3 regions of the Qipengyuania sp. SS22 genome follow, and region 3 is predicted to be linked to each of the others. Evidence: predicted binding sites of a transcription regulator. Region 3 holds the regulator's gene; each other region holds the start of a gene.
The links. Region 3 encodes LexA, which represses DNA repair genes until DNA is damaged. Its sites were predicted from a motif close to GTTCCNCNCTTGTTCT; they were not measured.
Positions count from the first base shown of each region.

Region 1: the regulator LexA is predicted to act here: its motif matches at 7,220-7,235, upstream of uvrA (excinuclease ABC subunit UvrA).
Region 2: the regulator LexA is predicted to act here: its motif matches at 6,381-6,396, upstream of N6L26_RS05790 (ATP-dependent helicase).

Region 1 is NZ_CP107048.1:1,251,974-1,262,211, forward strand. It holds gene N6L26_RS06080 (LuxR family transcriptional regulator) at 170-874, shown strand; gene N6L26_RS06085 (hypothetical protein) at 849-1,817, opposite strand; gene N6L26_RS06090 (hypothetical protein) at 2,158-2,604, shown strand; gene N6L26_RS06095 (DUF6575 domain-containing protein) at 2,591-3,862, shown strand; gene uvrA (excinuclease ABC subunit UvrA) at 4,284-7,208, opposite strand; gene N6L26_RS06105 (hypothetical protein) at 7,674-8,042, shown strand; gene N6L26_RS06110 (hypothetical protein) at 8,006-8,815, shown strand; gene N6L26_RS06115 (hypothetical protein) at 8,825-9,031, shown strand; gene N6L26_RS06120 (M13 family metallopeptidase) at 9,176-10,238, shown strand, end outside.
Region 2 is NZ_CP107048.1:1,181,572-1,191,809, forward strand. It holds gene N6L26_RS05755 (bifunctional folylpolyglutamate synthase/dihydrofolate synthase) at 1-662, shown strand, start outside; gene N6L26_RS05760 (AmpG family muropeptide MFS transporter) at 670-2,397, opposite strand; gene N6L26_RS05765 (aromatic ring-hydroxylating oxygenase subunit alpha) at 2,469-3,632, shown strand; gene N6L26_RS05770 (pseudouridine synthase) at 3,687-4,454, shown strand; gene rsmD (16S rRNA (guanine(966)-N(2))-methyltransferase RsmD) at 4,451-4,996, shown strand; gene N6L26_RS05780 (hypothetical protein) at 5,009-5,443, opposite strand; gene N6L26_RS05785 (hypothetical protein) at 5,700-6,278, opposite strand; gene N6L26_RS05790 (ATP-dependent helicase) at 6,405-8,717, shown strand; gene N6L26_RS05795 (DEAD/DEAH box helicase) at 8,796-10,196, opposite strand.
Region 3 is NZ_CP107048.1:968,440-978,677, reverse strand. It holds gene N6L26_RS04800 (citrate synthase) at 1-276, opposite strand, end outside; gene gltX (glutamate--tRNA ligase) at 287-1,738, opposite strand; gene N6L26_RS04790 (ComEC/Rec2 family competence protein) at 1,860-3,971, shown strand; gene lexA (transcriptional repressor LexA) at 3,965-4,654, opposite strand; gene trpC (indole-3-glycerol phosphate synthase TrpC) at 4,802-5,587, opposite strand; gene trpD (anthranilate phosphoribosyltransferase) at 5,589-6,581, opposite strand; gene N6L26_RS04770 (anthranilate synthase component II) at 6,578-7,192, opposite strand; gene pip (prolyl aminopeptidase) at 7,268-8,230, opposite strand; gene N6L26_RS04760 (phosphodiester glycosidase family protein) at 8,227-9,060, opposite strand; gene trpE (anthranilate synthase component I) at 9,057-10,238, opposite strand, start outside.

The sequences.
Region 1 (10,238 bases), 280 kb from region 3:
CCCAAAGACCCGGAATCGCTCGCGATTGTCAGATTGCGGTAAGCCAGTACCGGATTTGGATTCAATCCCCACCTTCGCGCTTCCCGAATGTTGCCCCTAGTCCAGATGGATGACATTCACTCGTACTAAGGGCCAACGTAGAAAAAGCGGGACCGGGGGGACAGGGGACATGGAAGACAACAGGGTCGTCAGACGGATCGCGGCTGCCGGGGACATGGACGAGGTCCTCTCGATCGCCCGCGCCTTCTACCGGCTGCACGGGTTCGAGGCGCTGAGCTATGCGCGCCCCTCGCAGGACACGCCGGGACACACCGACATGCTCTTCCTCGGTTTTCCCGAGGCCTGGGTGACCGGGTACCGCGAGGAGCTCGGCCAGCTCGACCCCTTCCCCGCGCTGGCGGCGTGTTCGGGCCGGCCGCTGCGCTACAGCACGCTCACGCAGGGCAAGCCGCTGACCGGCGAGCCGCTGCACTTCATCGAGCAGGCGCGCGCGCATGGGGTGACCGACGGCTATCTCTTCCCCACCTTCGGCCCGCGCCAGCGCCTCGCGGCGATCGGCATCACGATGGCCGACCATCCCGACCGCGTCGATCATGCCGATGTCCCGGTGCTGCATTGCGTGGCGCAGGCGGCGCATCTGCGGATCGACCAGTTCGAGGAAGACGCGGTCGAGCGCCCGCGCCTCGCCCCGCGCGAGGTGACGATCCTGCACTGGATCGCGCGCGGCAAGAGCAATGAGGAGATCGCCATGATCCTCGGCAGCAAGCGCCCGACGATCGCCACGCATATCAAGCGCATCTTCATCAAGCTCAACGTGTCCGATCGCGCCGCGGCGGCGGTCAAGGGGCTCAAGTTCGGCATAATCGACGTGTGAGCGTCACCGCGCCCGCCCGCGCCTCCGCTTCCTCCATCTCGTCGAGCATCCGGTCGACCGGCGGGTAATGCGGGCAGGCGCGGCAATCGGGCCAGCGCGGCGTATCGCAGCACGGCCCGCCCGCGCCTACATTGACCACCGGTTCGAGCCCCTCGGCCCCGCGCCGGTAATGCGGCTGCCCGCGATCGGTCCCATGCCGCGCGCCGACGCAGTCGCAGGGCGGTTCGGACGGGTGGGACATGGCTGCATGCGGGGACGGTTTTCGCGTGTCTGCCTCCCGAGAGGCTTTCTCTGCGTCTCCCTCCGAAGGCGTTTTTTGTGTGTCTTCCTCCGAAGACATGGACCGGGTGTTACACAGTCCAGGCGAAGAATTCTCGCCCCCTTCCCGCTCACCCCGAGCCTGCCCACAGGTTCCCGCGCCAGGCAGTCCTGCTTCGACAGGCTCAGCATGAGCGGAGTTCGGTGCCGGAACGTCCGGCTCGATCGGCTCGCCGCGACGCATCCGCAGGACCATGGCGTCGAAATCCTCCGCGAGGCGTTCGATCCGTTCATCGCCGCGCATCCGGTCGAGCCGCCCGAGATGCGCGAGCAGCAGCCGGTCGGAGACGCGCGTGCGCGAACCGACGAGGTCGCCGTGATACCACACCTCCTCCTCGACCCCGTTCATGGCATAATCGGCGAGCTTCGCCTCGGCCGCACCGCGCGCGACCACCAGCGCTGCATCCCACGCGCGCCCGAAGCCCGCGCTGGAGCGGCGCGCACGGTAGCAGGTCTGGTGCGATACCCGCGCCCGCCGCGCCGCCGCGCGCACGCTGCCGGTGGTCGCCAGCGCCTCGAGAAAGGCCACCTGCCGCTCGACCACGAACTGCGTCTGCGGCGCGCGGTCGTCCTCGGCATGGAGGTCGGCGTGGAGGATGATGGGGTGCGAGGCCATGTCGGTCATGCTGCGCCTCCCGAGCGAAGGTGGGAGCGTCGCGGAAGTTTCCGAGCCGAAGGCGAGGCAAGCGCGACTGCGCGCCGGCCGGTTAGGCCGAAAGCCAAGCGAGCCGGATGGCTCGCGCCCGGCGCTTGAGGGTCTACAAAAGAAAGGAACATGGTTCACCTGTGGGTTGGGATCAGGGGAACTGGGCTATTTATACAGATGGGGGCGTGTAGGACAGAGCCGAAGCAAAGTGATGGAAATCAACACTCCCTAAGCCGGAAGACGTTTAACGAAATTTTCCTAGCAAGCCATCTCGTCTTTGGCCTATGGGCCGATGGCATAGATGCGGAGGGGAGGACAGGTGAGCGATAACCGATCAGTAATTCCTGCAAATTCTAACGTAATAGCCGCAACTACTACGTTCCGAATGCAGTTTGAACCTTACTTGCCGGCAAGCTGTCCACCCAACGACGCGATCACTGGACCGAAAACCCTCTTCCGCCTCACTGTCAGTGATGCAGTTAAATCTTCCGATTTCCTGACAACCTTCGAGGAAGGCAAGTTTCTTTCTCGCGATCCGTGCCAACGTTGCTCTCTTTCAACCTTAGCTACCGAGGAAGCTGCCAAGGAGCACAGGCGCCTTATTCCATTTCTGAACTCTCGGAAGATAGCTAAGGGAACCATTCCTGAGGGAGCAGGAATGGTTAAGCATACGCCCACTCAAGGCTCGTACCATCATTGGTCGTGGTGGCCGGCGAAAGGCGTTGTGCGTCACCAGTACTTCGAGATGATTGATGAAGCTGCCTGATCTAGACCCCTCTGGGGGCTCACTTGCGATCAGTGAGGTACTGATCGACTATGATGGGCCTCAGTTGTTCGTCGCAAAAAATGCAGCAGGAGCCATATTTCTAGGCCTCCACTGCCCGCCAACCGAGAAGGGTGACACGTGGCTTTTCGCGCGCACGTCGCGCCATCGAATTAGCCAGGTTGCAACGGGAAAGATTAGTCTACGGTCGGCGATGACCTCATATGCTCGTGGCGACCTGGCGATCGCCATCAGCTATGAGGAGGACTGGCACCATTGGTTCGAGGCACCTGAAAATGTGCCCGATACATATTTACCAGACCCAGATTCATATGTCCGGCATACTTCAGTACCGGAGCTTTATAAGTTACCAATTGCGGCATCGGACAACAACGATGACTTTGATCTACCCGTCTCAGTAGAACAGGACATGTGGGAGTTCGATCCCCAAACCGTTGCTTATTTAAAAGAGAACCAAACTCCACTTTATGTAGTCGCCCGCAGGCGGCAACGCTTAGTCGCAGACATCATCTTGTCTGACGGTGATGCGCGGCATGACGTCCCACTTCCAGAACTTTCGAAAATCCTCCTGAGTTTACAAAAAACTGTAGACAGCCTTGCAGCGCCAATCGTCGATGACGATTGGCGACCGTCAGCAGCCTCGAAAGCAGGGACCCGGCTGGACGCAATAGCTACATTCCCTTCGTCATTCGGGCTTCGTATCGAAGCTCACCAAGGGGCGCTTGCCGATGAAGGCGCCGGAGCTCTCGCGTTTCAAAGATTGATCGATTTGCTCTCTTCAGTTCGCGATTTCGATGCAGTGCGATCATCTTTTACATATCACAGTAAAAGCACGAAATTGCAGTTCGGCAAGCTAGTGGAATATCTGGCTAAATCTGGAAACTCAATCAGAATATCTGCCAGCACTGGTTTATCTGAGGGAATAGACACAACCTTCGTTACGCACGATGACCTCTACGCACTCAGCGCAAAAATTCACGAGATAAACGAATCTGACTTTGATGACATTGAATTATTAGGTCGCCTCAAGGCTGTGAGTTTAAAAACGAAATTTTTCCTGATTGAGAATGAAGATGAGTCTATCTCGGGAAGGATTGACGAAGACCTTCTTCCCAAGATTTCAGGAATGGCGATTGACGAGCACTATCTCGCTCAGGTGCGTTTACACCATTCAGTTCAAGAGCTGACGGGTGAAATCACCACCAAAGCAATACTAATGGATTTGCGCGAAACTGAGTAGACTGGACTGGTACGCGGCTACTCCGCCGTTTCCCGCTGGCACTACAACATCGGTTAGAGATAAGGCCCCGCATAACTCCCCCTGCACCGCCGCGATACTGAACCAAGTTCAGGGTAACGCATGTTATTGGGAGCGTATCCGCCGCCCACAAATTCTCTGCGGCCCCTGTTCCTCTGCGGGCACTGCGTGAAGCACGGGGTTCCGAGCCAGCCGTGGGTGCCCCACCACCACCTTTGGTGGTCCCGCTGGCGGTTCGCGCCGTCTGCGATTCCCCCGGTCCGGGGAGGCTTATTCCGCCGCTTCCCGCTACCGCTTTCCTTTTTGCGCACCCGCTGACGCTGCTTGAGCGCGCTCGAGCATCGCCTTGAGGTACTGTCCCGTAAAGCTCCCCTCGACCGCAGCAACCTCCTCCGGCCCCGGCCTACGCCGGGGCAGGCTCGTTCCGGGTCGCGCGTTCCAAGAGCGGCTTGAGATACTGACCCGTGTAGCTACCCTTCACAGTCGCGACGTGTTCCGGAACGCCCTGCGCCACAACCTCACCCCCCCGCACACCGCCGCCCGGGCCCAGATCAAGTACATGGTCCGCCGTCTTGATCACATCCAGATTGTGCTCGATCACCACCACCGAATTGCCTTGGTCGACCAGCCGGTGGAGCACTTCGAGCAGCTTGCGGACGTCCTCGAAATGCAGGCCCGTGGTGGGCTCGTCCAAGATGTAGAGCGTCTGCCCGGTACTGCGCTTGCTGAGTTCCTTGGCGAGCTTGACGCGCTGCGCCTCGCCGCCCGACAGCGTGGTCGCCTGCTGGCCGACCTTGACGTAGCCGAGGCCGACCTCGTTGAGCATGTGCATCTTGTCGCGGATCGGGGGGACCGCCTTGAAGAAGCCCTCCGCATCCTCGATCGTCATGTCGAGCACGTCGGCGATCGAGAGGCCCTTGAACTTCACCTCGAGCGTTTCGCGGTTGTAGCGCTTGCCGCCGCATTCCTCGCAGGTGACGTAGACGTCGGGGAGGAAGTGCATCTCGATCTTGATGAGGCCGTCGCCCTGGCACGCTTCGCAGCGGCCGCCCTTGACGTTGAAGCTGAAGCGCCCGGGCTTGTAGCCGCGCGCCTTGGCTTCGGGGAGCCCGGCGAACCAGTCGCGGATCTGGGTGAAGGCGCCGGTATAGGTCGCGGGGTTGGAGCGCGGGGTGCGGCCGATCGGCGACTGGTCGATCTCGATCACCTTGTCGCAATAATCGAGCCCGGTGACCTTGTCGTGCGCACCCGCGACCACGCGCGCGCCGTTGAGTTGGCGCGCGGCGGCGGCGTAGAGCGTGTCGATGGTGAAGGACGACTTGCCCGAGCCCGAGACGCCGGTGATGCAGGTGAAGGTGCCCAGCGGGATGCCCGCGGTGACGTTGTTGAGGTTGTTCGCGCGCGCGCCGTGGACGGTCAGCTGGTGGCCATTGCCCTTGCGGCGCGTGGCGGGGACGGCGATTTCGCGGCGCCCGGTGAGATAGGCGGCGGTGAGCGATTTCTTGCTCTTGAGTACCTGCTTTAGCGTGCCTTCGGCGACCACTTCGCCGCCATGCACGCCCGCGCCGGGGCCAAGGTCGACGACGTAATCGGCGGCGCGGATCGCATCCTCGTCATGCTCGACCACGATCACCGTATTGCCGAGATCGCGTAGTCGTTTGAGCGTTTCGAGCAGCCGGTCGTTGTCGCGCTGGTGGAGGCCGATGCTGGGCTCGTCGAGCACGTAGAGCACGCCGCTGAGCCCGCTGCCGATCTGGCTGGCGAGGCGGATACGCTGGCTCTCGCCTCCGCTCAGCGTACCTGAAGTGCGGTCGAGGTTCAGGTAATCAAGCCCGACATTGTCGAGGAAGCCCAGCCGCTCGTTGATTTCCTTGAGGATGGCGTGCGCGATCTGCTGCTGCGTCGGGCCGAGCTGGTCGGGCAGCGCGAGGAACCACGCCTTGGCATCGGCGACGCTCATCTTGGTCGGCGTGGCGATATCGGTGCCCGCGATCTTGACCGCGAGCGCCTTGGGATTGAGCCGCTTGCCCTCGCAGGTCTCGCACGGCTGCGCGGTCTGGAACTTGGACAGCTCCTCGCGCATCCAGGTGCTCTCGGTCTGCAGCATGCGGCGGTTGAGATTGCCGATCACGCCTTCGAACGGCTTCTTGACGGTATATTGCTTGCGTCCGTCCTTGAAGGTCAGCGGGATCGCGCGGCCCTTGGTGCCATGGAGGATGATGTCGCGGATCTCGGCGTCGAACTCCTCCCACGGGGTGGTGAGGTCGAATTCATATTCCTTCGCGAGGGATGCGAGCACCTGCATGTAATAGGGCGACGGCGGGTTGGACTTGGCCCAGGGCACCACCGCGCCCTTCTTGAGGCTGAGCGCTTCGTTGGGGACCACCAGCTGCGGGTCGAACAGCTGTTTCTCGCCGATGCCGTCGCAGGTCGGGCAGGCACCCTGCGGCGCGTTGAAGGAGAACAGCCGCGGCTCGATCTCCTCGATCGTGAAGCCGCTGACCGGGCAGGAGAAGCGCTCGGAAAAGACGATGCGGTTGGCGGGCAGGCCTGCGCCCTTCATCGCGCCGCCCGAAGCCCCCTCGTCCTCGCGCCCCGGCACGACGCCATCGGCGAGATCGACATAGGCGAGCCCGTCGGCCAGCTTGAGCGCCTGTTCGAAACTGTCGGCGAGGCGGGTTTCGAGCCCTTCCTTCACCGCCAGCCGGTCGACCACCACCTCGATGTCGTGCTTGAACTTCTTGTCGAGCGCAGGCGCTTCCTCGATCGGGTAGAGCTCGCCATCGATGCGCACGCGGGTGAAGCCCGCCTTCTGCCATTCGGCCAGTTCCTTGCGGTATTCGCCCTTGCGCCCGCGCACCACCGGCGCGAGCAGGTAGGCGCGCGTGCCCTCGGGCAGGTCCATCACGCGGTCGACCATGTTGGAGACCGTCTGCGCCTCGATCGGCAGCCCGGTGGCGGGCGAATAGGGCACCCCCACCCGCGCCCACAGCAGCCGCATATAGTCGTAAATTTCGGTGACCGTCGCGACGGTCGAGCGCGGGTTGCGCGACGTGGTCTTCTGCTCGATCGAGATGGCAGGCGAGAGCCCGTCGATATGCTCGACATCGGGCTTCTGCATCATCTCGAGGAATTGCCGCGCATAGGCGCTGAGCGATTCCACATAGCGCCGCTGCCCCTCGGCATAAATGGTGTCGAAAGCGAGGCTCGACTTGCCCGAGCCGGAAAGGCCGGTGATGACGATCAGGCTATCCCGCGGCAGGTCGATATCGACGCCCTTGAGATTATGCTCGCGCGCGCCGCGGACGGAAATTTTGGTGAGGGCCATGGAGGACGCGTGTTCCTGAATTGTTCGCTTGGGTCAAGGGGTGAGTCGGCAGAGCCCTATCGGCCCGCGAGGCGAAAGGTTCCGTCCCGTCTGCCCGCGCCGATGTGGGAGCACGGGCGGAAAAATCAATGCGCCGAGCGGGACCCTAGGTTTACGCAAGTATTTCTCCCGGTTCGCAGTGGCAGATGAATAGACTCCATCGACAGGATGCGACGTCAATGGGTTGGCGGATCCATTAGGGCCAGAAGCGTGCGAAAAACTCACAGACTGGCAGGCTACCGCTTTCCCGTCCCGGAAGTCACGGCGAGCGCTGCACTTGACATAATCGTTTGCAAAGCGCCTTCTATACATCCGGGTAGCCGGATAATGAGGGGGCCGGTGGTATCGAATGCGAGAGCCGCAGCGATTTCTTGGCGTCGGTTCGCCCTGCTTTCGGACCAAAACTGTTCCCGAGAATAACCACAGATGAGCCGTGCGGATGCCTTGGTCGCCGCGTGCTGCCTGCTGCCCGCATGCACCAGCGTCACGGTAGGCGAAGGCGGCGGCGAAACGATCACGGGCATAGGTGTAGTCCGCGTCGAATTGCCGCCTACCAAGGGCGGTGTGGTGGCGGTCAAGCGCAGTGGTTTGGGGCTTGGCTGGGACGACCTTCCGGCCGGCGGTGCCTGGCTCGGCTATTCGGATAGCCAGTGGGTCATCGCCGATCCGCGAGATTGCCAGTTGCTCGTCATCATCCGGTCCGCGGCTGAAGCCGAGAATGCGGCCAAGGTCCTGTCTGCACTTGAGGGGAGTTCGCCATGCGTAGTCGATCACACAAATACCTTGCAGCCCTAGCCCTGCTGCCGCTCGCGGCGGGGTGCGTTCAGGCGACGCGGCACAGCAATACGATGATCTTCGGGACCAATACGACTTTCGGGGTAAAGGCTGGTGCGTCTACCGGCGAAGTGCCGGAGATCATCGTGGGATATGATCGGCAGGAGGCAGTCATCATGCCGCTCCTTGCCAACAATGATGAGAAAAATGGTTCGACAAACCAGCTTAGCCCATGCGACCCGACCAAGCCACTGACGGTAGTCGGAGCCGAATACATCGTCCACCCGTGCTCTTTCGTTGCATCGAAAGGCGAGGCGCAGGACAGTTATTCGGTACTGGCCAGCTTCGGAGCCGAGTTTTCTGCCAAGGCGCAAACATCCGCCGAAGCCTCTGGCGGCCTTGCCCAGTATTTTGCGACCGGAATGGCGGCGCAAATTCTCGCAGCCAAGGGTGGTGCGGCATTGGTTTCCACCAGCCGTTCCGCCGGGATAGCCGCGGCGAGCAACACCGAGATCGCGGCCCTTTTTCCTGATGGCACTGGCGATCCTCGCCCTGTTATTGAAAGCTTCGACGATCCGATCAAGAATCTTCGCGTTAAGATTGCCGCAACAAGCGACAACGCGCTGGCTGGCAAGATGAAGGGCTTCGAAGCAAAACTGGGAGGAACAGTCGACCTGAAACTGGAAGAATCCTGCACAGATGTCGCGCAATGCATCCTCGCCGTCGATCAGAAGAAGGCTCTGATGAGGCGCTCTGAGTTGAAGGACGCCGTCGATGGATGGAACGAGTACTAGGAGCACACAATGTCTGACGTCATCTTACACGTTTTCGACAGCCTCGAAGAGGCTAAGAATTGCTTCGCAACTATCGCCAACTCCTCGGAGCTGCATGGTGCGATTACGACCAGCTCCGGCATGTTGTACCAGAAGGTCGGCGACAACATCTCAGAAGTAGTCGGCACCAACAAATTCTACGTCCTCGAGACCGGTGCCAACGTCGTTTCGGACTAGCTGGGATTTCAGTGCCGTTCGCACAAGCAAACGACCGCCGGTCGCCCCTTGCCGATGGCCCTCATCGGTTCGCCGACAAAGTTTTCCTCCTGAGCACCGCACGCGCTAGCACGCGAGCCAGCTCAATTCTCAGGGGAATCACACATGCCATCCACTCGAAATTTCGCCCGCGCGACGGCGGCTTCCGCGCTCGCGCTGGGGCTGGCTCTCGCCTCTCCGTCCCTCGCCGAGGAAACCGACGCCAACACCATCGTCGTCACCGGCCAGGCCAAGATCGGCGACTTCGGGCTCGACCTCACCGCGCGTGACACTGCCGCCGATCCGGGTGACGATTTCGAACGCTATGCTTCGGGCGCGTGGATCGACCGGACCGAGATTCCCGGCGATCGTCCCTCGGTCGGCTCGTTCTATAATCTGCGCGAGGATGTGACCGAAGAGGTCAACGGGCTGATCACCGAAGCGCCTGCGGGCACGCAATATGGCGCGCTCTACACCAGCTTCATGAACGAGGCGGCGATCGAGCGCGCGGGTCTGGCCCCGCTGATGCGCGATCTGGCACAGGTCGATGCGCTGTCGGACAAGAGCGCCTTCGCGCGCTACATGGGCGCGGCCTATGGCAAGTTCGGCGGCTCGCTGTTCGGCGCCGGCCCCTATGCCGACCCCGACGATCCGACGATGAACGCGCTGTGGATGTTCTCCGGCGGGCTCGGCCTGCCCGAGAAGGAATATTATTTCGACGAGAAATTCGCCGACCAGCGCGGCGCGTATCTCGCCTATCTCGAGCGCACCTTCCGCAATATCGGCGAGGCCAGCCCGCGCGAAGCGGCCAGCCGCGTGATGACTTTCGAGACCTATGTCGCGCAGCTCAATTGGGATGCTGAACAGAAACGCCAGATCGAGAAGATCAACAATCCGATGTCGGGCAGCGAACTGGCCGCCTATGCGCCGGGCGTGGATTGGGACGCGTTCTTCGCCGGTCACAACATCCCGCCGCAGGAGCGCATTATCGTTACCGACAACACCGCGATGAAGGCGATCGCCGCGCTGTTTGCCAGCACCGATCTCGATACGCTCAAGCTGTGGCAGAAGGCGCAAGCAGCGCACCAGGCCTCGCCCTATCTCAACCAGAAGATGGTTGAGAGCCGGTTCCGGTATACCAGCGCGCTCAACGGCACGAGCGAGCAGCGTGCCCGCTGGAAGCGCGCGG
Region 2 (10,238 bases), 210 kb from region 3:
GCGTGTCGTATCCGGGCGATGCGCGCGACGAGGTTGTAGCCGCCGCTGCGCGCGTTGGAACGCCGCTCGCGATGCGTGGCGCGGAATGGGATACCGAGGTCGCCGGGGAGCTACGGTACCGAGACGAACGCGGTGAACTGGCCCTGCCGCTCCCGGCGCTGCCGGGTGCGCACCAAGCGCAGAATGCCGCGCTGGCAGTGGCCATGCTTCGCCATCAGGACAAGCTCCCTGTCTCGCCCGCTGCGATGGCGCAAGGCCTGGCGCAGGCGCGCTGGCCCGCGCGGCTACAGCGGCTTGCAGACGGCCCTCTGGTCGGAGCTCGCGAAGTCTGGCTCGATGGGGGACACAATCCCGACGCCGGCAGGATGCTTGGCCAGCATTTCGCCGGACAACAGCTGCACCTGATCATCGGCATGCTCGACGCCAAGGATCCCGAGGCGCTGACCGGACCACTCGCGTCCAGTATCGCAAGCGTTGCGGTAGTCCCCGTCCCCGGCCACGATTGGCACAGGGGTACGGCATTCGGTCCCCAAGCGGTAAGCCAGCCGGACGTCGCGACCGCGCTTGCCGACCTGCCCGAAGACGGCCTGCCCGTGCTGATCGCAGGCTCGCTCTATCTCGCGGGTGAAGTCCTGCGGCTCAACGCGGAACTGCCCGACTAGGCGGGCGTCATTCGGCTGGTACGGCCTCGCCCGCTTCGGGCGCCACGATCCCCGCCGATCCCTTCCCGCGGCTTTCGCGGTACCATTCGACGCACACCAGCACCGCTGCGCCAAGCCCGATCCAGGTGGTGAGGATAAAGACGTCGTAATAACCCTGGTTCTCGATCATCTCGCCCAGCGCTCCGCGACCCAACGTTCCGACCAGCAGGGTGAGCGAGGAGAGCAGCGCATATTGCACCGCGCTGAACTTCTTCGACACGATTGATGATAGCCACGCGATGTAAGCCGCGCCGGCGATCCCGATCGCCAGGTTTTCGAACCCGATGGTGATGGTCAGCTTGGCAAGGTCGGCGTCGCCGATCCCGGGCACCTGTTCGATCAGATAGGTGAAGCCAACCGCATCGCTGAAGGCCTGCATATTGGCGCCGCCTAGCGCCATGTCGGCATAAAGCAGATTGGTCAGCGCAGCGAGCAGCCCGCCGATCAGCAGCGTGGCCATGCGTCCGATGGTGGTAAGCATCAGCCCGCCCAGTGCCAGCCCCGCGATGATCGCCCCGATGCCGAAGAACTTGGACGCAAACGCCACGTCGTCATTGGTGTATTCGAGCTCGCCGAGATAGAACGGATAGGCAAACGTCCCCCAGATCGCGTCGCAGATGCGATAGGTGAGCACCACCGCGAAGATCAGCACCAGCGACCAGCCCATCCGCCCGACCAGTTCCACCAGTGGCAGCACCAGCGCGCGATAGAGGTGATCGAGGGCATAGGATCCCCCGCTCGCCGGCGGCGCGTCATGCGTCAGCAGGTGCCTGCCGGTCTTCTTCTGCCCCGAAAGCCACCCTGCAATGAGCGAAGGAAGGATGATCGTCGCGACAATGATCCACGGCCCCCAGGTGACGGTGAACTCGGTCGGATTGGGACGATCTGCGGGCGCATAGGTCATCGACATGATCATGAAGGCCAGCACCGCGCCAATCGCGGCGGCCCACAACAGACCGACCGCTGCCAATGCCCGGTTGCGGATTGCCGGAGCAAGCTCGCCCGCCTTGCGCAGCGCGCGAACCTGTTCGTCACCCTCTGTCAGTTCGGCCGCACCCTCGGCATTGGGCGCGAGCAGACCGACGGCACCCACTCCCAGCAATATCCCGCCCATCATCATATATGTTTCGGGCCAGCCAATCCGCGCGGCGATGATCAGCCCGAGCGCGCCGCCCACCAGTGACGATAGCCGGTAGCCCATCTGGTAAACGGTCGAGAGGATGTCGATCGTCGCCACCTCGTCCGCCACGTCGATACGCCAGGCGTTGATCGCGATGTCCTGCGTGGCGCTGGCGAAAGCGCCGATCCCGGCCAGCAGCGAGAACATGCCCAGCTGCGTGCGCGGTTCGAGCAGGCTCATGGTGATCAGGATTGCCCCGAGCAGCAATTGCATCGGGACGATCCACTGCTTGCGCTTGCCGAGGCGGCGCAGCAACGGAATGTCGACCTTGTCGATCAACGGCGACCACAGGAACTGGAAGGCATAGGCCAGCCCGATGAGCGAGAAGATGCCCATCGTCTCAAGGTCGACCTCGGCCTCGGTCAGCCAGGCGAACAAGGTGCCGAGGAACAGCGCAAAGGGAAGCCCGCTGGCGAAACCGAACAGCAGCATGAAACCGGTCTTGCGATTGCCCAGGGCCAGGCCCAGCGCGCGCCAGGCGGAGATCTTTTTTGTTTCTTCGGCGACCGCGGCCATTCCCTAGCGTCCTTCCTATTCGACGAATTTTTTGCGACACTAGCGACGAGTGAGAGCGAGGAACAGGCGTCATGAACGATGTCGACACCAAACATTTCGAGCGCCGTCCCACCGATGGCATGCTGGCCCTGGCCAAGGATATCGCCACGGGGTGCAAACGCGATGCGTCGGAGGCAACCACCGTCCCCGCGAGCGTCTATATCGACCCCGATTACTGGGCGCGCGAGAAGGCCGCGATCTACGACCGCCTGCCGCAGATCCTGTGCCCTTCCGCGCTGCTACCCGATCCGGGCATGGCGGTGCCTCATGATGCCACCGGGCGCCCGTTGCTGATCACGCGCGATGCCGCGGGCGAAGCGCATGTCTTCCTCAACGTCTGCCGCCACCGCGGCACGCGGCTGGTCGAAGGCAGCGATGTCCAGTGTACCAAGAAGCTCGTCTGTCCCTATCACGCCTGGACTTATGCGGTTGATGGGAGGCTGCTAGCCCTGCCTCGGCCCGATACCTTTCCCGGTTTGGACAAGGGCGATTACGGCCTCGTCGAATTGCCGAGCAGGGAGACCGGCGGCCTGATCTGGTTCTGCCCGCAGGAAGAAACCGCCGACTTCACCGTGGCCGAGACCATCGGCGAAGATTTCGATGCGCTGGGCATGGGCGAACAGGTGCTGTTCCGCCGCAAGACGCATGAAGTCGCGGGAAACTGGAAGCTCATTATGGATGCCTTCCTCGAAAGCTATCATGTCACCCGCCTGCACGCGAAGACCATCGGACCTTTCTTCAAGGACGGCGCGACCAGCGGCGACATGATCGGCCCGCATGCGCGCAGCGCGGTCGGGCGGCTGGAGGAAATGGCCGATGTCGATCTCGAAGACATGGCCGCGCTGCGCCGCGTCGTGACCTATGCCTATCAGCTGTTGCCCGGCGCGCTGATCATCCCCAGCCCCGACTACATCAATGTCATGGTGATGATGCCGCAGGCGCATGACCGCACGCTGGTCGAGGATTTCATGTTGATCCCCGAACACCCTTCGACCGACAAGGCACGCGATCACTGGGAACGCAGCTGGGCGCTGCTCGATGGCGGGGTCTTCGCGGGCGAGGATTTCCGCGCTGCCGAGCTTGGCCAGCAAGGCCTGGCGACGGGCGCGGTACCGCAGCTGACGCTGGGCACGATGGAAGGCGGCATCCGGCGCTATCACGAGACCGTCGAGGAGGCTCTGCGGGCCGCGACCTAGCCGCCCGACAGCTAGCGCTTCCGCTGCATTGCACTTGTGTGTATTGGCGCGGCCATGGCCGACAATCGACTACCCGAAGAAGGCGACCGGATCGCCAAACTGCTAGCCCGTGCGGGCATCGCCAGTCGCCGCGAGATCGAACGGATGATCGCCGACGGGCGCATCGCGATCGCGGGCAAGGTGCTGGACACACCCGCGGTCAAGCTGGCGAATCTCAACGGCGTTACCGTCGATGGCAAGCCCGTGGGGCAGGCCGAAGCGGCGCGATTGTTCGCCTTCCACAAGCCCTCCGGCCTGATCACCGCCGAGCGCGATCCTGCCGGTCGCCCGACGATTTACACCGCCTTGCGCAACGCCCTGCCCCGCGACACGGGCCGCGTGATGCCGGTGGGTCGTCTGGACTTTACGACCGAGGGTCTGCTGCTGCTCACCAATGATGGCGAGTTGAAGCGGGCGATGGAGCTGCCCTCTTCGGCCATCCCGCGGACCTATCGTGCGCGCGCCTTTGGCGACGTCACGCAGGCACAGCTCGACGATTTGATCGAAGGCATCGAGATCGACGGTCTGCGCTATGGCCGGATCGAAGCCGATCTCGAACGCGGCTCGGGCAAGAACCGCTGGATTCAGCTGACGCTGACCGAAGGCAAAAACCGTGAAGTCCGGCGCGTGCTCGAACATCTCGACCTCAAGGTGAATCGCTTACTGCGCACCGCCTATGGCCCGTTCGAACTGGCCGATCTTCCGCGCGGGCAGGCAGTCGAAATTCGCCAGGCCGATGTCGAACGGTTCCGCAAACAGCTCAAGCGCGGGGGCCAGCTTTGAGAATCATCGCGGGCGAATGGCGCGGGCGTAAGCTGGTCGCACCCCCGGGAGACCTCACCCGCCCCACCGCCGACCGGACGCGCGAGACGCTGTTCAACATGCTCGCCAGCCGCATTGGCAGTTTCGATGGTCTGTCAGTGCTCGATCTGTTCGCCGGTTCGGGCGCATTGGGGCTCGAAGCGCTGTCACGCGGAGCTGGATCCTGCCTGTTCGTCGAACAGGACGCCCAGGCGGTAAAGGCAATCCGCACCAATATCGACACCTTCGATGCGCGGCCGCGCTGTGTGGTGCAGCAAGCCTCGGTCATGAGCCTGGGTCCCGCCAAGGCGCCGCATGATTTGATACTGCTCGATCCACCCTACGAAACGGGAGCGGGTTTTGTCGCGCTCGAGCGTCTCACTCGGCTTGGCTGGATCGGATCCGCGACGTGGATCGCGCTCGAAACTGGCGCAAAGGAGGCCAGCGCCATGCGCAGGCTCGAACTGGTTGCCGAGCGGAAGACCGGCAAGGCGAAGATTTCGCTGCTCCGCCTCGCCGGATAATTCACGACACGATCACATCGGATCGGCGGCGTCAGAGTCCATATCGGTCATTTGATCCGGCTCTGCCATCGGCTCGTCCGCGCTTGGCGCCACCTGGGTCGCGGCTTGTGCCTCGATCTGCATCCAGGCTTGCGCCTGCTGCTCGGCAGGCAACCCGCTCACGGTGAGTTTATTGGCATCAGAAATGCGCCAGAACAATTCCCGGCGTTCGGGGGTAAGCGACCAATAATAGCTCTGCACTTCGCCCGGCCACGCATCGAACTGTCCCTGCAGTTCGACCGGCCAGGAGTCGTAGGATGCCTGCTGCTCTGCGGAGAGACCCATGTTGGTCTCCGCAGTCACCGCTTCATCGGAAGTCGCATCTGCCGACACGTCCTGCGCAATGGTGGGGATCGACAAGGAGGCGAGCGCGCCGCCGGCGACGAAGTAGAATGTCTTACGCATCATAAGTCCTTTCATTTGGGGGCGTGACGAGGCCCGTCCAGCGGCCCATCGGAGATGCGCTCGCTGTATACGACACCAACGCCGCTCCTGCCGATCGGCCCCGGTGCCAAACCCGCCTCCGCCACGCCCGGTCGCCAAATGTGCCCAAAATGCGGCAGCTTGCGAGCGCGCATGCAAAAAGGGCGAGATTGCCGTCAGCAATCCCGCCCTTCGAACGTCATGTACGCAATTCGTAGTGGCTACGCAGCTCAGGGTGGGCTTATGAACCCGGGTTCTTGGCAGGCAGCTTGCCCGGAATCTCGCTCGCGGGCTGACCCGGCCAGTATTCGAGCGGGCGGTTGCCCGTCTTGTTCTTGGCCCAGCTGTTGATGCAGCCGTCTTGCTGCATGCTATCGCACACGGGCAGATTTTCTCCCGAAGCCGCTGTGTACCCGGCCGGAGGAGACTGGCTGACTTCCTTGCTGACGAAACGCGGTGCGGTCGATGCCGAGGCTCTTGCGATGGATTCCATCGGCGTCGCGCCAGGACCAATTTGTGCGGCCACCTGCGCCCAGGCCTGCGCGCGGGCTGCGGGCGCCATTTCGTAAATGCGCACACGCTGGGCGTCGGTAAGCACCCACCAGCCCTCGGTCTGTGCGGGGGTGAGGGTCCAGTAATATTGCTGCACATCGCCGGGCCAGCCATCATAGGCGCTTTGCCGGTCGGCGGGCCAGGCATCATACATAGCCTGCTGGTCTGCCGACCACGCGTAGGCCTCGCCCTCCATGTGGTGATCTGCCAGCGCCGGGGCGGCGGTAAAGGCCAGCGCAGCGGCGCCGGCAAGGATAAGATTACGCATCGGAGATTGCTCCATTTGTCGTTGTCATCGCCGAATCTACGCAGCGAATGGGTGGTCGGTTCCGGTGGATGTCTGCGCGCGGGGCTTGTCTTGCGACCATGCGTTCCCTAGCTGTTCCGAACCTTCATGACCGATCTACCCATCCCGTCCGACGCGCCCGACGATGCGCAGCTTCCCGCCTATGCAGCGCGCTTGAACGCCCCCCAGCGCGAGGCCGTTCTCACCACCGAAGGCCCCGTGCTGATGTTGGCCGGAGCGGGCACCGGCAAGACCGCGGCGCTAACCGCACGGCTGGCACATCTCATCGCAACGCGCCGGGCATGGCCGAGCGAAATCCTCTGCGTCACCTTCACCAACAAGGCCGCACGCGAGATGCGCGAGCGCGTGGGGCGGCATATCGGCGATGCGGTCGAAGGCATGCCCTGGCTTGGCACCTTCCACTCGATCGGCGCGCGCATGCTGCGCCGCCATGCCGAACTGGTCGGGCTCAAGAGCAATTACACGATCATCGATCCGGACGACCAGTTGCGGCTGTTGAAGCAGCTGATCCAGGAGAACGATCTCGACGAGAAGCGTTGGCCCGCGCGCCAACTCGCCGGCCTGCTCGACCGCTGGAAGAATCGCGGGCTCAACCCCGGCGATCTCGATGCAGTGGAGAACGAAAGCTATGCCAATGGCCGCGGGGCGCAGTTTTACAAGCTCTACCAAGACCGCCTGAAAGCGCTCAACGCCTGCGATTTCGGCGACCTGCTGCTACATATGCTCAACATTTTCCGCGAGCATCACGACGTGCTGGCGCAATATCAGCAGCGCTTCAAATATATCCTCGTCGACGAATATCAGGACACCAACCAAGTCCAGTATCTGTGGCTGCGCCTGCTTGCCCAGACACGCAAGAACATCTGCGTGGTGGGCGACGACGACCAGTCGATCTATTCATGGCGCGGCGCAGAAGTCGCCAATATCCTCAAGTTCGAAAAGGATTTTCCCGGCGCGGCGGTGGTCAAGCTCGAGCAGAACTATCGCTCCACCCCGCAGATCCTCGGGGCGGCATCGGGGCTGATCAACGCCAATAGCGAACGGCTCGGCAAGACGCTGTGGACCGAGCTTCCGGCGGGCGAGAATATCCGCGTAATCGGCGTATGGGACGGACCCGAGGAAGCCCGCCGCGTGGGCGAGGAGATCGAGCGGCTGGAACGCGAAGGCGCGCCGCTCGACCAGATCGCGATCCTCGTACGTGCGCAGTACCAGACACGCGAATTCGAAGACCGGTTCATCCAGATCGGCCTCAATTACCGCATCGTCGGGGGCTTCCGCTTCTACGAGCGTGCCGAAATTCGCGATGCGCTGGCCTATCTGCGCACTATCGCCCAGCCCGCCGACGACCTCGCTTTCGAGCGGATCTACAACCAGCCCAAACGCGGGCTTGGCGCGAAGACACTGGAAGCCATGCGCCGCCACGCACGGCGTACACAGATGCCGCTGACCGCCGCCAGCCTCGACCTATGCGACACCGACGAATTGCCCGCGCGCGCGAAGAACAATCTCGTCGCGCTGCTCGGCCAGTTCGTCCATTGGCGCGAGCAGGTGGACAAGGTCACACCGTCCGAACTGCTGCGCCGCGTACTCGCCGAAAGCGGCTATGAAGACATGCTCCAGAAGGATCGCAGCGGGGAAAGCGCCGGGCGGCTGGAAAACCTCACCGAACTCGCTCGCGCGATGGAGGAATACGACACGCTCGGCGATTTCCTCGAGCATGTCGGGTTGGTGATGGACAATGACCGCGCTGGCGACGGCGAGAAGGTCACCATCATGACCATGCATGCCGCCAAGGGGCTCGAATTCGATCACGTCTTCCTACCAGGTTGGGAGGAAGGCGTCTTTCCCAGCCAGCGCGCGATCGACGAAGGCGGACTCGCCAGTCTCGAGGAAGAGCGCCGCCTCGCCTATGTCGCCATTACCCGCGCCAAGCGCCGCTGCACCATCCTGCACGCGGCCAACCGGCGCATTTACGGCCAATGGACCAGTTCGATCCCGAGCCGGTTCATCGAGGATTTGCCCGAGGAATATCTCACCAGAGAAACTACCATGACCGGCGGCGCTTCGCTGTGGCGGGCGAACTGGAGCGAGACCGAAGACCCCTTCGCGCATGTCTCGACCAGCCGACCCGATCGTTCGGGAGCCCGCGGTCCTGGGTGGCAGCGAGCGCTATCGTCGGGCTATGACACGACGCCCAAGCGCCTCGCCGAGCCCGGCCGCAGTGCGGCGAGCTTTGCCGCGCAACCCCGCAGCGACATCTCGATCGGCGCGCGCGTGTTCCACGACAAATTCGGCTATGGCTGCGTGACCGATCAGGAAGGCAACAAGCTGACGATCGAGTTCGAGAAGGCGGGCGAAAAGCGCGTACTCGACAGTTTCGTCAAGCTGGCTGACGATTAGGGCAGTTTGAAAGGCACCGTCGCACGCGGCTGTCCTGCGCATGCGCAGGACATGATTTGGCTGCGCGAAGGTCTCTGATCAGATCGCGGAAACGTCGAGGAAGCCCGGCCGCGGCCCGTTCCACTCACCCGACGCAACAGAGTCGCTGTCCTCGTCGCGGCGTTTGCGCGGTTCGCCCTTGGGCTTCGCCTTGCGCGCAGGCTTTTCGCGCGGCGCATCGTCCTCGTCGCGCGGCTTGCGGCTGCGCTTGGGCTTTGCCTCGTCCGCGGGTGCCGAAACTTTCTCGGGTGCCGAGGCCTTCTCCGGTGCAACCGCCTTCTCGGCGGGCTTGGCGCTGCTTTTCTCGACCAGATCGACACGGACATCGCTCTTGCCGAATACCGGAACTTCCGCACCGGTCAGCTTCTCGACATTGGCGATCGCCTCGGCATCTTCCTCGGCGACGAGGGTGAAGGCGCGGCCCTTGGCACCGGCCCTGCCCGTGCGTCCGATGCGGTGGACGTAATCGTCCGGATGCCACGGCGTGTCGAAGTTGAAGACGTGGCTGACACCCTTGATGTCGAGCCCGCGCGCGGCAACGTCCGATGCGACGAGAATATTCACCTCACCGGCCTTGAACCGCTCGAGTTCCTTGAGCCGGTTCGACTGGTCCATGTCGCCGTGGATTTCGCTCGACGCGAAACCATAGCTTTGCAGGCTCTTGTTGAGCTCGCGCACGGTGGTCTTGCGATTGGCAAAGATGATCGCGGTTTCGACATGGTCGTGTTCGAGCAGCCAGCGCAGCGTGTCGCGCTTCTGACGCGCCTTTACGGGCACCTTGAACGCGGTGATGTCCTTGTTCGTGGTCGCGGCACGGCTGACTTCGATCCGCTTGGGATTGTCGAGAAACTTCTTGGCCAGCTTTTCGATCGGCGGCGGCATCGTCGCCGAGAACAGCATGGTCTGGCGTGCGTCGGGCAGCTTCGAGCAGATGAACTCGATATCCGGGATGAAGCCCATGTCGAGCATACGATCGGCTTCGTCGATCACCAGCAGTTCGCAGCCGTTGAGCAGGATCTTGCCACGCTCGAACAGGTCCATAAGGCGGCCCGGCGTGGCGATCAGCACGTCGACGCCATCGTTCAGCGCCTTGACCTGGTCGCCCATCTGCACGCCGCCAATCAGCAGCGCGAGCTTGAGATCGTGGTTCTTGCCGTATTTTTCGAAATTCTCTGCCACCTGCGCGGCGAGTTCGCGCGTCGGGGCAAGGATAAGGCTGCGCGGCATCAGCGCGCGGCGACGGCCGCTCGCCATGATGTCGATCATCGGCAGCACGAAGCTCGCGGTCTTGCCGGTGCCCGTTTGGGCGATGCCAATGATATCCTTCATCATCAGCACCGGCGGAATCGCCTCGCGCTGGATGTCGGTCGGCTCGGTATAGCCAGCTTCGCTTACTGCCCTGAGCAAGTCTTCGGAAAGGCCGAGATCGGCAAAAGTCATGCGGTTCGAAATTGTCCCTGGAACATAGGCCGACAACAAGCT
Region 3 (10,238 bases):
GTTGAGCAACAGGTAGGAGACTTCCATGAAGGAGGAGTTTTCCGCCAGCTGGCCGATCGGATAGCCGCGGTGCAGGAGGATGCCTTCTTCGCCGTCGATATAGGTCAGCGCGCTTTCGCAGCTGGCGGTCGACTTATAGCCCGGGTCGTAGGTGAACTTGCCGGTCGTGCCATACAGCTTGCGGATATCGACCACATCGGGGCCGACGCTGCCCTGCAGCACGGGGAATTCCTGGGTCTGACCGCCCAGATCGAGGGTTGCCTGCTTGTCGGCCACGCGTGTCTCCTCACTCGTTCTCTTCGGTGCCTGCGGGCGAGGCGGCCTGCGCATCGATACGCAAGAGCGACTCTTCCTTGCCCAACAGGACCAGCACATCGAAAATGCCGGGTGACGTTGTCGTCCCCGTCAGCGCTGCGCGCATGGGTTGCGCGAGCTTGCCGAGACCCAGTTCGAGCTGCTCGGCATAGGCCTTCGTAGTGGCTTCCAGCGCCTCGATTGTCCAGTCATTTTGCACATGCAGCATTTTGGACAATCCGGCGAGACGCGCACGGGCTTCATCGTCGAGTAAACCCGCGGCTTTCTCGGTCATTTCGAGCGGGCGCTTGGCGAACAGAAAGGCAGCGCTATCAGCGAGTTCGTTGACGGACTTCGCGCGCGTTTTGAACACGGGCATCGCCTCGGCAAGCAGCGCTTCATCGGCCTGTTCGCCGATCCGCTGCGCCACGATCTTGGCCAGCCGGGTATCGTCTGCCTCGCGGATATAATGGCCGTTGAGGTTCTGCAGCTTCTTGATGTCGAACCGCGCGGGGCCCTTGCCGACGCCGTCGAGATCGAACAGCTCGATCGCTTCCTCGCGAGAGATCTCCTCGCGGTCGCCATGGCCCCAACCGAGCCGGAGGAGATAGTTGAACAGCGCTTCGGGCAGGACGCCTTCGTCATCGCGATAGGCGGCAACTCCGACGGCGCCGTGGCGCTTGGACATCTTCGCGCCGTCCGGCCCGTGGATCAGCGGCACATGCGCATAGACCGGATCGGGCCAATTGCCTTCGACCTGGTCCATCGCGCGGATCACGGGCAGTTGGCGAAAGGCGTTGTTGAGGTGGTCGTCGCCGCGGATGACATGGGTCACGCCCATGTCGTGATCGTCCACCACCACCGCGAGCATGTAGGTCGGCGTCCCGTCGGCGCGCAGCAGGACGTAATCGTCGATCTCGGCATTCTTGACCGTGACCTTGCCCTGGACCTGGTCGTGAATGGTGGTTTCGCCCTCGGTTGGCACCTTGAGGCGGATCACATAGGGCGCACCTTCGGGCGCTTCGCCCGGATCGCGGTCGCGCCAGCGGCGGTCGTAGCGCATCGGCTGCTTGTTCGCCCGCTGCTGCGCGCGCATGCCCTCGAGTTCTTCGGGTGTGGCGAAGCATTTGTAGGCATGCCCCGCGTCGAGCAGCTTGTGCGCAACCTCGGCATGGCGCTCGGCGCGGTCGGACTGGAACACCGGCGCCTCGTCGAAGTCGAGGCCAAGCCAGTCGAGCCCTTCGATTATCTTGTCGATCGCATCCTGCGTGCTGCGCTTGCGATCGGTATCCTCGATCCGCAGCAAGGTGCGACCGCCATGGTGCCGCGCATAAAGCCAGTTGAATAGAGCCGTACGCGCGCCGCCGATATGGAGATATCCGGTGGGCGAGGGAGCGAAGCGGGTGACGACCGGAGGGGTCTCGCTGCCACTATCGCTTGCCATTGTCACTCGCTTCCTTTCAAACACTTGCATGGCGACGCAGGGGACGCCTTCGGTACCGATGGGGGAGGCGGACGAAGAGGCCCGCCCCGCAGTGCCGCGCCCTTGGCGCATGCGCGGTCTCTTGTCCAGTTTCGCCGGGCGATCCGAAGCATTTCTGGAAGGCGCGGAATTCGACCGCGGGCCGTGGTTGGCGGTCGCTTTCGCAGGGGGGATCGGGCTGTGGTTCTATCTCGACGCGCCATGGCAATGGCTGGCGGTAATCGGCGGCGCGGCGGGCGGTGCAACCGCGGCTTTCGCGCGGTGGCGCGGCAGGGACGGACGCATCTATTTGCTGGCTGCAAGCCTGTCGATCCTGATCGCCCTCGCGCTTGGTATGTCGCTGGTATGGGCGCGCTCGGCGATGGTGGGGGCGGAGCCGATTGCGTATCCGCAGTTCGAGCGGATCGACGGGCGTGTCCTCGAGCGCGAGGAGCAACCGGCGGAGGATCGGGTTCGGCTTGTTCTGGCCGCGCGCGATGCGGAGACCGGGCGGGCGGTCGCCTATCGCGTGAACCTGCCGCTGGCGAAGGACCGGCCAGCCCTGCGCGAAGGCGCGCGGGTGCGGCTGTCGGCGCGGCTGATGCCGCCATCCCCGCCAATCGTCCCCGGAGCGTATAATTTCGCGCGGCGCGCCTGGTTCGACGGACTGTCGGCAACCGGATCGGTCGTGGGAGAGGTCGAGTTGGTCACGCCGCCGCCGCCCTCCCGGCTGACCGTGGCCTCGATCCAGCGGCGGCTGTCGGCGCATGTGCGCGGCCGCCTCGAGGGAACGCCGGGAGCGATTGCAGCAACGCTGGCCAGTGGCGATCGCGGCGCCATTCCCGAGCGCGACGAGGAGGCCATGCGCGATGCGGGTCTGACCCATCTGCTGTCGATCAGCGGGTTGCATGTCAGCGCGATCATCGCGGCGAGCTATATTGTGGTCCTTAAGCTGCTGGCGCTGTGGCCTTGGCTTGCCCTGCGGGTACGGCTGCCACTGGTCGCCGCAGGTGCAGCGGCGCTGGCGGGGATCGCTTATACGCTGCTGACGGGCGCGCAGGTGCCGACCGTGCGCAGTTGTATCGGTGCACTGCTGGTGCTGGTCGCACTGGCACTGGGGCGTGAGCCGCTTTCGCTGCGGATGGTCGCGATTGCCGCAGGCGTGGTGCTCGCACTGTGGCCTGAATCGCTGGTCGGGCCGAGCTTCCAGATGAGCTTTGCGGCCGTCATCGCGATTGTCTCGCTGCACAATGTGCAAGTCATCCGCGATTTCCTCGCGCCGCGCGAGGAGAGTGGGTTGCGGCGGTTCCTGCGACGAACCGCGATCCTGTTTCTCACCGGGCTGGTGATCGAACTCGCGCTGATGCCGATCGTGCTGTTTCACTTCCATCGCGCCGGCGTTTACGGCGCCGCGGCCAATCTGATTGCCATTCCGCTGGTGACCTTCGTGTCGATGCCGCTGGTGGCGCTGGCGTTGGTGCTCGACCTTGTCGGCGCAGGCGGGCCCGTGTGGTGGCTGGTCGGGCATTCGCTCGATCTGTTGCTGGGCATTGCCCATCTGTTTGCCGAGCAGCCGGGTTCGGTAAAGCTGGCCCCGCGGATCGGGATGGGCGCGATCACGCTGTATCTGGTCGGTGCGCTGTGGCTGGCGCTGTGGCAGGGCAGGGCGCGCCTGTGGGGTATCGGACCCGTCGTGGTGGCTGCGGTGCTCATGCTGCAGGCCCCGGTGCCCGATATCCTGATCACGCGCGACGGGCGTGATATCGGCATTGCGAACGAGGCCGAGCGGCTGTTGGTGCTACGCGATAGCGCGGGTGGATATGCGCAAGAGAACCTGCTCGAGCTTGCCGGAACCGACCGGCAACCGCTGGCTATCGCGGATTGGCCGCACAGCCGCTGCAGCGACGAATTCTGTTCGTTGACCGTCACGCGCGAGGGCCGCGCATGGTCCCTGCTGATTGCGCGGAGTCACAACCTGGTCGAGGAACGCGCGCTGGCTGCAGCCTGCAGGAACTCCGACATCGTCATCGCCGATCGCTTCCTGCCGCGCAGTTGCCGCCCACGGTGGCTCAAGGCCGACCGGCGTTTTCTGGAGAGGGAAGGCGGGGTTGCGCTCTATCTGGGCGCCCGGCGTATCGATACCGTGGCGCAGGATCAGGGCAAGCATGGCTGGTGGCGCGCGTCCGATGAGAAACGCGCGCCCCGCAATCAGTGATACCGGCGCAGCAGCCCGGCCAGCTTTCCTTGCACCTGTACGCGGTGGGAGTCGTACACCTGCGGCTCGTAAGAACCATTGGCGGGGTCGAGGATCACGCGCCCCGCGTCCTTGCGCAGATATTTGAGCGTGGCTTCCTCGTTGTCGACCAGTGCGACCACGATTTCGCCGTCGCGGGCGCTGTCGGTCCGCTTCACCAAGGCGAAGTCGCCATCGAAAATGCCTGCTTCGATCATCGAATCGCCCGAAACCTCGAGCGCGTAATGTTCGCCCGGGCCGAGCAGGGCGGCGGGTACCGGCATGCTCGACTGGCCTTCGATCGCTTCGATCGGGGCGCCCGCGGCAATGCGGCCGTGAAGCGGGACATCGATGATGTCATTGGCGGGTTCGGGCGCGACGGGCTTGGGCGTGATGGCCGATACCACGGAATCGTTCGCGGGGGCAGGCTGGGTCGAGCCCATCACCGCGTTCTCGGGCAGCTTGACCACTTCGAGCGCGCGCGCGCGGTTGGGCAGACGGCGGATAAAGCCGCGCTCTTCAAGCGCCGAGATCAGGCGGTGCACGCCTGACTTGCTCTTGAGGTCGAGCGCTTCCTTCATTTCCTCGAAACTCGGCGAAATGCCGGTGTCTTCCAGGCGCTGCTGGATAAAGCGGATCAATTCGTGCTGCTTGGCGGTCAGCATGGTGCGAACTCCCGTATCGCCTGTTCACAAAGCTGTGAACGAATACGGAACAATTAAGCAACCTGATTCGTCAAGTCAAGCAATCCCGCCATTTTCGAGTGATTTACACAGGAACACCTGTTCCCGATTTGCTCCACAGGGGCTGCGTCAATGCCCGAGCAGAGCGCGGGTCGCGGCAGTGACATCGACCTGTCGCATCAGGCTTTCGCCGACGAGGAAACTGCGGACGCCCGAACGCGCGAGCCGCACACAATCGTCATTGGTCGTGATGCCGCTTTCGCCGACCAGCAGTGCGCCCTCGGGGGCGAGCGGGGCAAGCATCTCGGTGGTGGCGAGATCGGTAGTGAAACTGCGCAAATCGCGATTGTTGACGCCGATCAGGCGCGAGCGGAGGCGCGCGGCGCGGTCCATTTCGGCGCGATCATGTACCTCGACCAGAACATCCATACCGAAGTCGAGCGCCGCCGCTTCGATCTCGGCCATGGTGCTGTCGTCCAGCGCGGCAACAATGATCAGGATCGCATCGGCCCCGATCGCGCGTGCTTCAGCGACCTGCCACGGATCGACCATGAAATCCTTGCGTAGGGCAGGCAGATCGCAGGCGGCGCGGGCGGCGACGAGGTAATCTTCATGGCCCTGGAAATAGGGAGCGTCGGTCAGCACCGAAAGGCAAGCAGCTCCGCCCGCGGCATAGGCCCGCGCATGATCTGCGGGCTGGAAATCTTCGCGAATCAAGCCCTTGGACGGCGAAGCTTTCTTGATTTCGGCAATCAGGCCGAAGCCGTCCCGTTGGGCCCGAGCGAGGGCTGACTGGAACCCACGGGGCGCCGACTGCTGTTTCGCGCGCGCTTCGAGATCGGCGAGCGTGTGATTGCGCTTGCGGGCGGCGACCTCGTCGCGCTTGGTGGCGCAGATTTCTTCCAGCTTGTTCATCTCAGGCGGTCATCGCGATCCAGTTATCGAGCAGCGCTTTGGCCTTGCCCGAGTCCAGTGCTTCGGCCGCGATCTCCGCGCCCTCGGTCCAGTCGTCGGTACGGCCAGCAATGATCAGCGTTGCTGCCGCGTTGAGCAGCACCGCATCGCGATAGGCGCCCGGGCTGCCGCCGAGCAGCGCCTCGAGCGCGCGTGCATTATACGCCGGATCGCCGCCGCGGATCGCCTCGACCGGGGAATGCGACAGATTGGCTTCCACCGCGACCACGCGGCGCATTTCGAAATCATTGCCCTGGACATCGGCTAGCTCGTTGCCGCCAGCCAGGCTCAGCTCGTCCAGCCCTTCGTCACCCGAGGCGATGAAGGTGCGCTCGGTCCCCAGTTTGGCCTTTGCTGCGGCATAGATGGGCACATAGGCGGGACGGGCGATGCCGATCAGCTGGCGTCTGACGCCGGCGGGATTCGACAAGGGCCCCATCAGGTTGAAGATCGTGCGCACGCCGAGCTTTTGCCGGATCGGCTGAATTCGGCCCATCGCTGGGTGGTGGTTCTTGGCGAAAAGGAAGCAAATTCCCAATTCTGCCAGAGTCTTCTCCGCGCTTCTTCCCGCTGCTTCCATATCGAGACCGAGCGCTTCGAGCGTGTCCGCAGCGCCCGCCTTGCTGCTCGCCGCACGATTGCCGTGCTTGGCCACGGGCACACCGCAGGCGGCGACCACCAGGCTCACCGCGGTCGAGACGTTGAGCGTGTGATGCCCATCGCCGCCGGTGCCGCAGCAGTCGACTGTCCCCTCGGGAGCAATGATCGGGATCAGCCGCGCTCGGAGCGCACGGGCCGCGCCGGCGATCTCATCGGAGGTTTCGCTGCGCGCCGACATGTCGATCAGGAAGCGCGCGATGTCCTCGTCGCCGGTCTCGCTATCGAGGATCCAGCCGAAGACCTCTTCGGCCTCGGCCTCTCCGAGGTGTTGCTTGGCGTCGGGAAGCGTCTTCATGCGGGGACCTTGGCGGCAATACCGCATAGCGCGAGGAAATTGGCCAGCAAGGCATGGCCATGTTCGGTCGCGATGCTTTCGGGATGGAACTGGACGCCGTGGATCGGCAACTCGCGGTGATGGAAGCCCATCACGCTGGTTCCATCGAGGCCGGGCGTTTCGCTGGTGGCATTGATCGCGAGACAGTCCGGATTGTCCTCGACCACCAGCGAGTGATAGCGCGTCGCGGTGAAGGGCGAGGGCAGGTCGGCGAACACACCGCTGGAATCGTGAGTGACCGGAGAGGTCTTGCCATGCATCAGCCCGCCGCGCACCACGCGGCCACCGAAATGCTGGCCGATCGCCTGATGCCCGAGGCAAACGCCTAGCAGCGGTGCGCCGACATCGGCACAGGCTGCCACGAGGTCGAGGCTGACGCCGGCCTCGTTTGGCGTGCAGGGGCCGGGCGATATGAGATAGCCCGCATGGCCCGCCGCCAGCGCCTCGTGTGCCGAGATGGCGTCGTTACGCACCACCTCCACGCCTGCACCCAGTTCCATCAAGTAATGGACCAGGTTGAAGGTGAAGCTGTCGTAATTGTCGATTACGAGGATAGAGCGGCTGTCGGTCATTCGTGGCGTCAATGGCGGGGTAGCGCCGTGCTTTCAAGCAAGGAAAGCTGCGACACGCGAAACGTCAGCGTGACGTCACGCCGCTTTGCCCGCGAGCTTGTCGGTCGCGCGCACGAGGCCGTCGATGATCCCCGGTTCGCTGGCGCTGTGACCGGCATCGTGAACAATCCATAGCTCGGCCTCGGGCCAGGCCTTCTTGAGTGCCCATGCCGCGCCCGGCGGGGTGCAGATGTCGTGACGTCCCTGAACGATGATCCCGGGAATGCCCGCCAGTTTGTCGACATTGGCCAGCAACTCGTTTTCGTCGAGGAAGAAGTCCTCGAGAAAGAACTTCGCGCAGATCCGCGCGAAGGGCACCGCCTTGGCCGGATCGCCGAAGCTCTCGAGCAAATCCTCGTTCGGCAGCAGCGTTGCGACATGGCCTTCCCACAGCGACCATTCGCGCGCCGCGGCAAGCCGCGTGGCTTCGTCGTCACTGGTCAGCCGTTGATAATATGCGCGAACGAGATCGCCCTGTTCGGCTTCGGGAATAAGACCGGTGAACTGGTCCCATTGCTCGGCCATGATCTCGCTGGCGCCATAGCCGTAGAGCCACGACTTTTCCTGCTGCCGCGCGAGGAAGACGCCGCGCAGTACCAGTTCGCTCACCCGGTCGGGATATTTCTGGGCATAGGCCAGCGCGAGGGTCGAGCCCCAACTGCCGCCGAAGGCCTGCCATCTTTCGTGGCCGCACATCTGGCGCAGCCGCTCGATGTCCTCGACGATGCGCCAGGTGTCGTTGTGCTCGATCTCGGCGAAGGGCAGCGACCTGCCGCAGCCGCGCTGGTCGAACAGCAGCACGTCGTAGGCTTTGGGATCCCATTGGCGCCGGTGGTCGGGCGCAATGCCGCCGCCCGGGCCGCCATGGAGGAAGACTGCGGGCTTGGCACCCGGGGTCCCGACGCGTTCCCAATAGAGCGAATGGCCTTCGCCGACATCGAGCATGCCGATCTCGTAGGGTTCGATTTCGGGATAGAGCTGGCGGCGGGTCTCGGTCATTCGGAGGCTTTCTTGCTGACGACGACGATCGGGCCGATGGGCGCGCCGGTATCGAGCCGGTCGGTCACCGGGTTCCACAGGAGCGAGACGGTGTCGTCGAGGAACAGCGCGTTCTTCACTTCGAGCTCGTCCTTGTAGAAGCGGGCGAGCTTGCCGAAGGAAATCGGCGCGTTGGAAATCACGAAATGCGCGCGGCCCTCGTCATCGACGCCGACCGCGTTGCGGATCAGCCGCGAGGGGCCGTCCTGCGTGATCTGCGGGTGGATGCGGCCATCGCTCACCAGCATCGGGCCCGATTGGGTGCCGAATTGCGGCCGTTCGGAAACATTGGCGAGGAACCAGGCGCTGTCGCGCACCATCCATTCGCCCCCGCTGCCGTAGAACACGCCATTGGGCTTCATGTAGAAATTGCCCGAGCCCGTCCCGGTGTTCAGTTCCTGCAAGCGCTGCGCACGCTGGACGAAATAGCCGACCGGCTTGCCGTCGCCGTCGAAGATGCCGGCGTTCATGGCAAAGGCGATGGTCTCGCTATCGCTGGCAGCCGCGAAATCCTTGAGGCTGCGATACCGCTTGTCACCATCGCTCAGCGCCATCGCGATCGTGTGACGTGCGGGCACTGCGAGGCAATGGGTGAGGGGGGTGTCTTCGAAGATAATCGAGCGGCACGCGCTTTCGACCTGGCTGGCCAGCGTCTCGCTCGGGCTGGGCGTGGACGTGGGGGCGGCCTGCGCCTTGCCGTCGATCCGTGCGCGGGCGACGGGCTCCCCTTCGGGCTGGGCTTCGCAGGCTGTCAGCGCGAGCAAGGCCAGCGCGGCAAGTATATGTCTCATTGACCGAACCCGGGCTCCTTCGCGAGGCGTACGGCTTCCCTGGCCGCAGCGAGCAGCGCGCTCGCCTTCGCTTCGCATTCTCTCTGTTCATAAGCGGGATCGCTATCCGCGACTATCCCCGCGCCCGCCTGGACGTGCATGGTCCCATCCTTCACCACCGCGGTGCGCAGGACGATACAGCTGTCGACCGACCCGTCGGGCGCGAAGTATCCCACGCCGCCCGCATAGGGACCGCGCGTGGCAGGCTCGAGTTCGGCGATGATCTCGCAGGCCCGCACCTTGGGTGCGCCGCTGACCGTTCCGGCGGGGAAGCCCGCGAACAGCGCATCGATCGCGTCCTTCGAGCTATCGAGCTGCCCGGTGACATTGCTGACGATATGCATGACGTGGCTGTAGCGTTCGACGGTGAAGCTCTCGGTCACGGTGACGCTGCCCGATTGCGCGACCCGGCCCACATCGTTGCGCCCGAGATCGAGCAGCATCAGATGTTCGGCGCGTTCCTTGGGATCGGCGAGCAGGGATTGCTCGGCAAGTCGATCCTCCGCCGCAGTGGCGCCGCGCGGCCGTGTCCCCGCGATCGGGCGGATCGTCACCTCGCCATCGCGCACCCGCACGAGGATCTCGGGGCTCGATCCGACAATGGCAAAGCCGGGCATGTCGAGGAAATAGAGGAAGGGCGAGGGGTTCACCCGGCGCAGCGCGCGATAAAGCGCCATCGGGGGCAGCGAGAAGGGTGAGGTGAAGCGCTGCGACAGCACCACCTGAAAGATGTCGCCGGCCTCGATATACTCCTTGGCGCGCAGCACCATGGCTTCGTAATCGGCAGCGGGCATGGTCGGCGCGAGCGCGGGCTCGGGGTGCTGGTCGGCCGAATAGCGCGCGCTGCCTGCCGAATGCGACAGCTTGCGCAGCACTTCGTCGATCCGTTCTTCGGCCTGCGCGATGGACCCGTCCTGCCACACGGGCGCGATACAGAACAGGGCATCGCTGAGCCGATCCAGCACCAGCAGCACGGTCGGCCGAACGAAGAGCATATCGGGGAGGTCGAGTTCGCCCTCGGGCGGGCGAGGCAGTTTCTCGACCAGGCCGATGGTCTCATAGCCGAAATGACCGACCAGACAGGCGAGGGCGGGCGGTAGTTCCACGGGCACGTCGCAGCGGCAGGATTCGACCAGCGC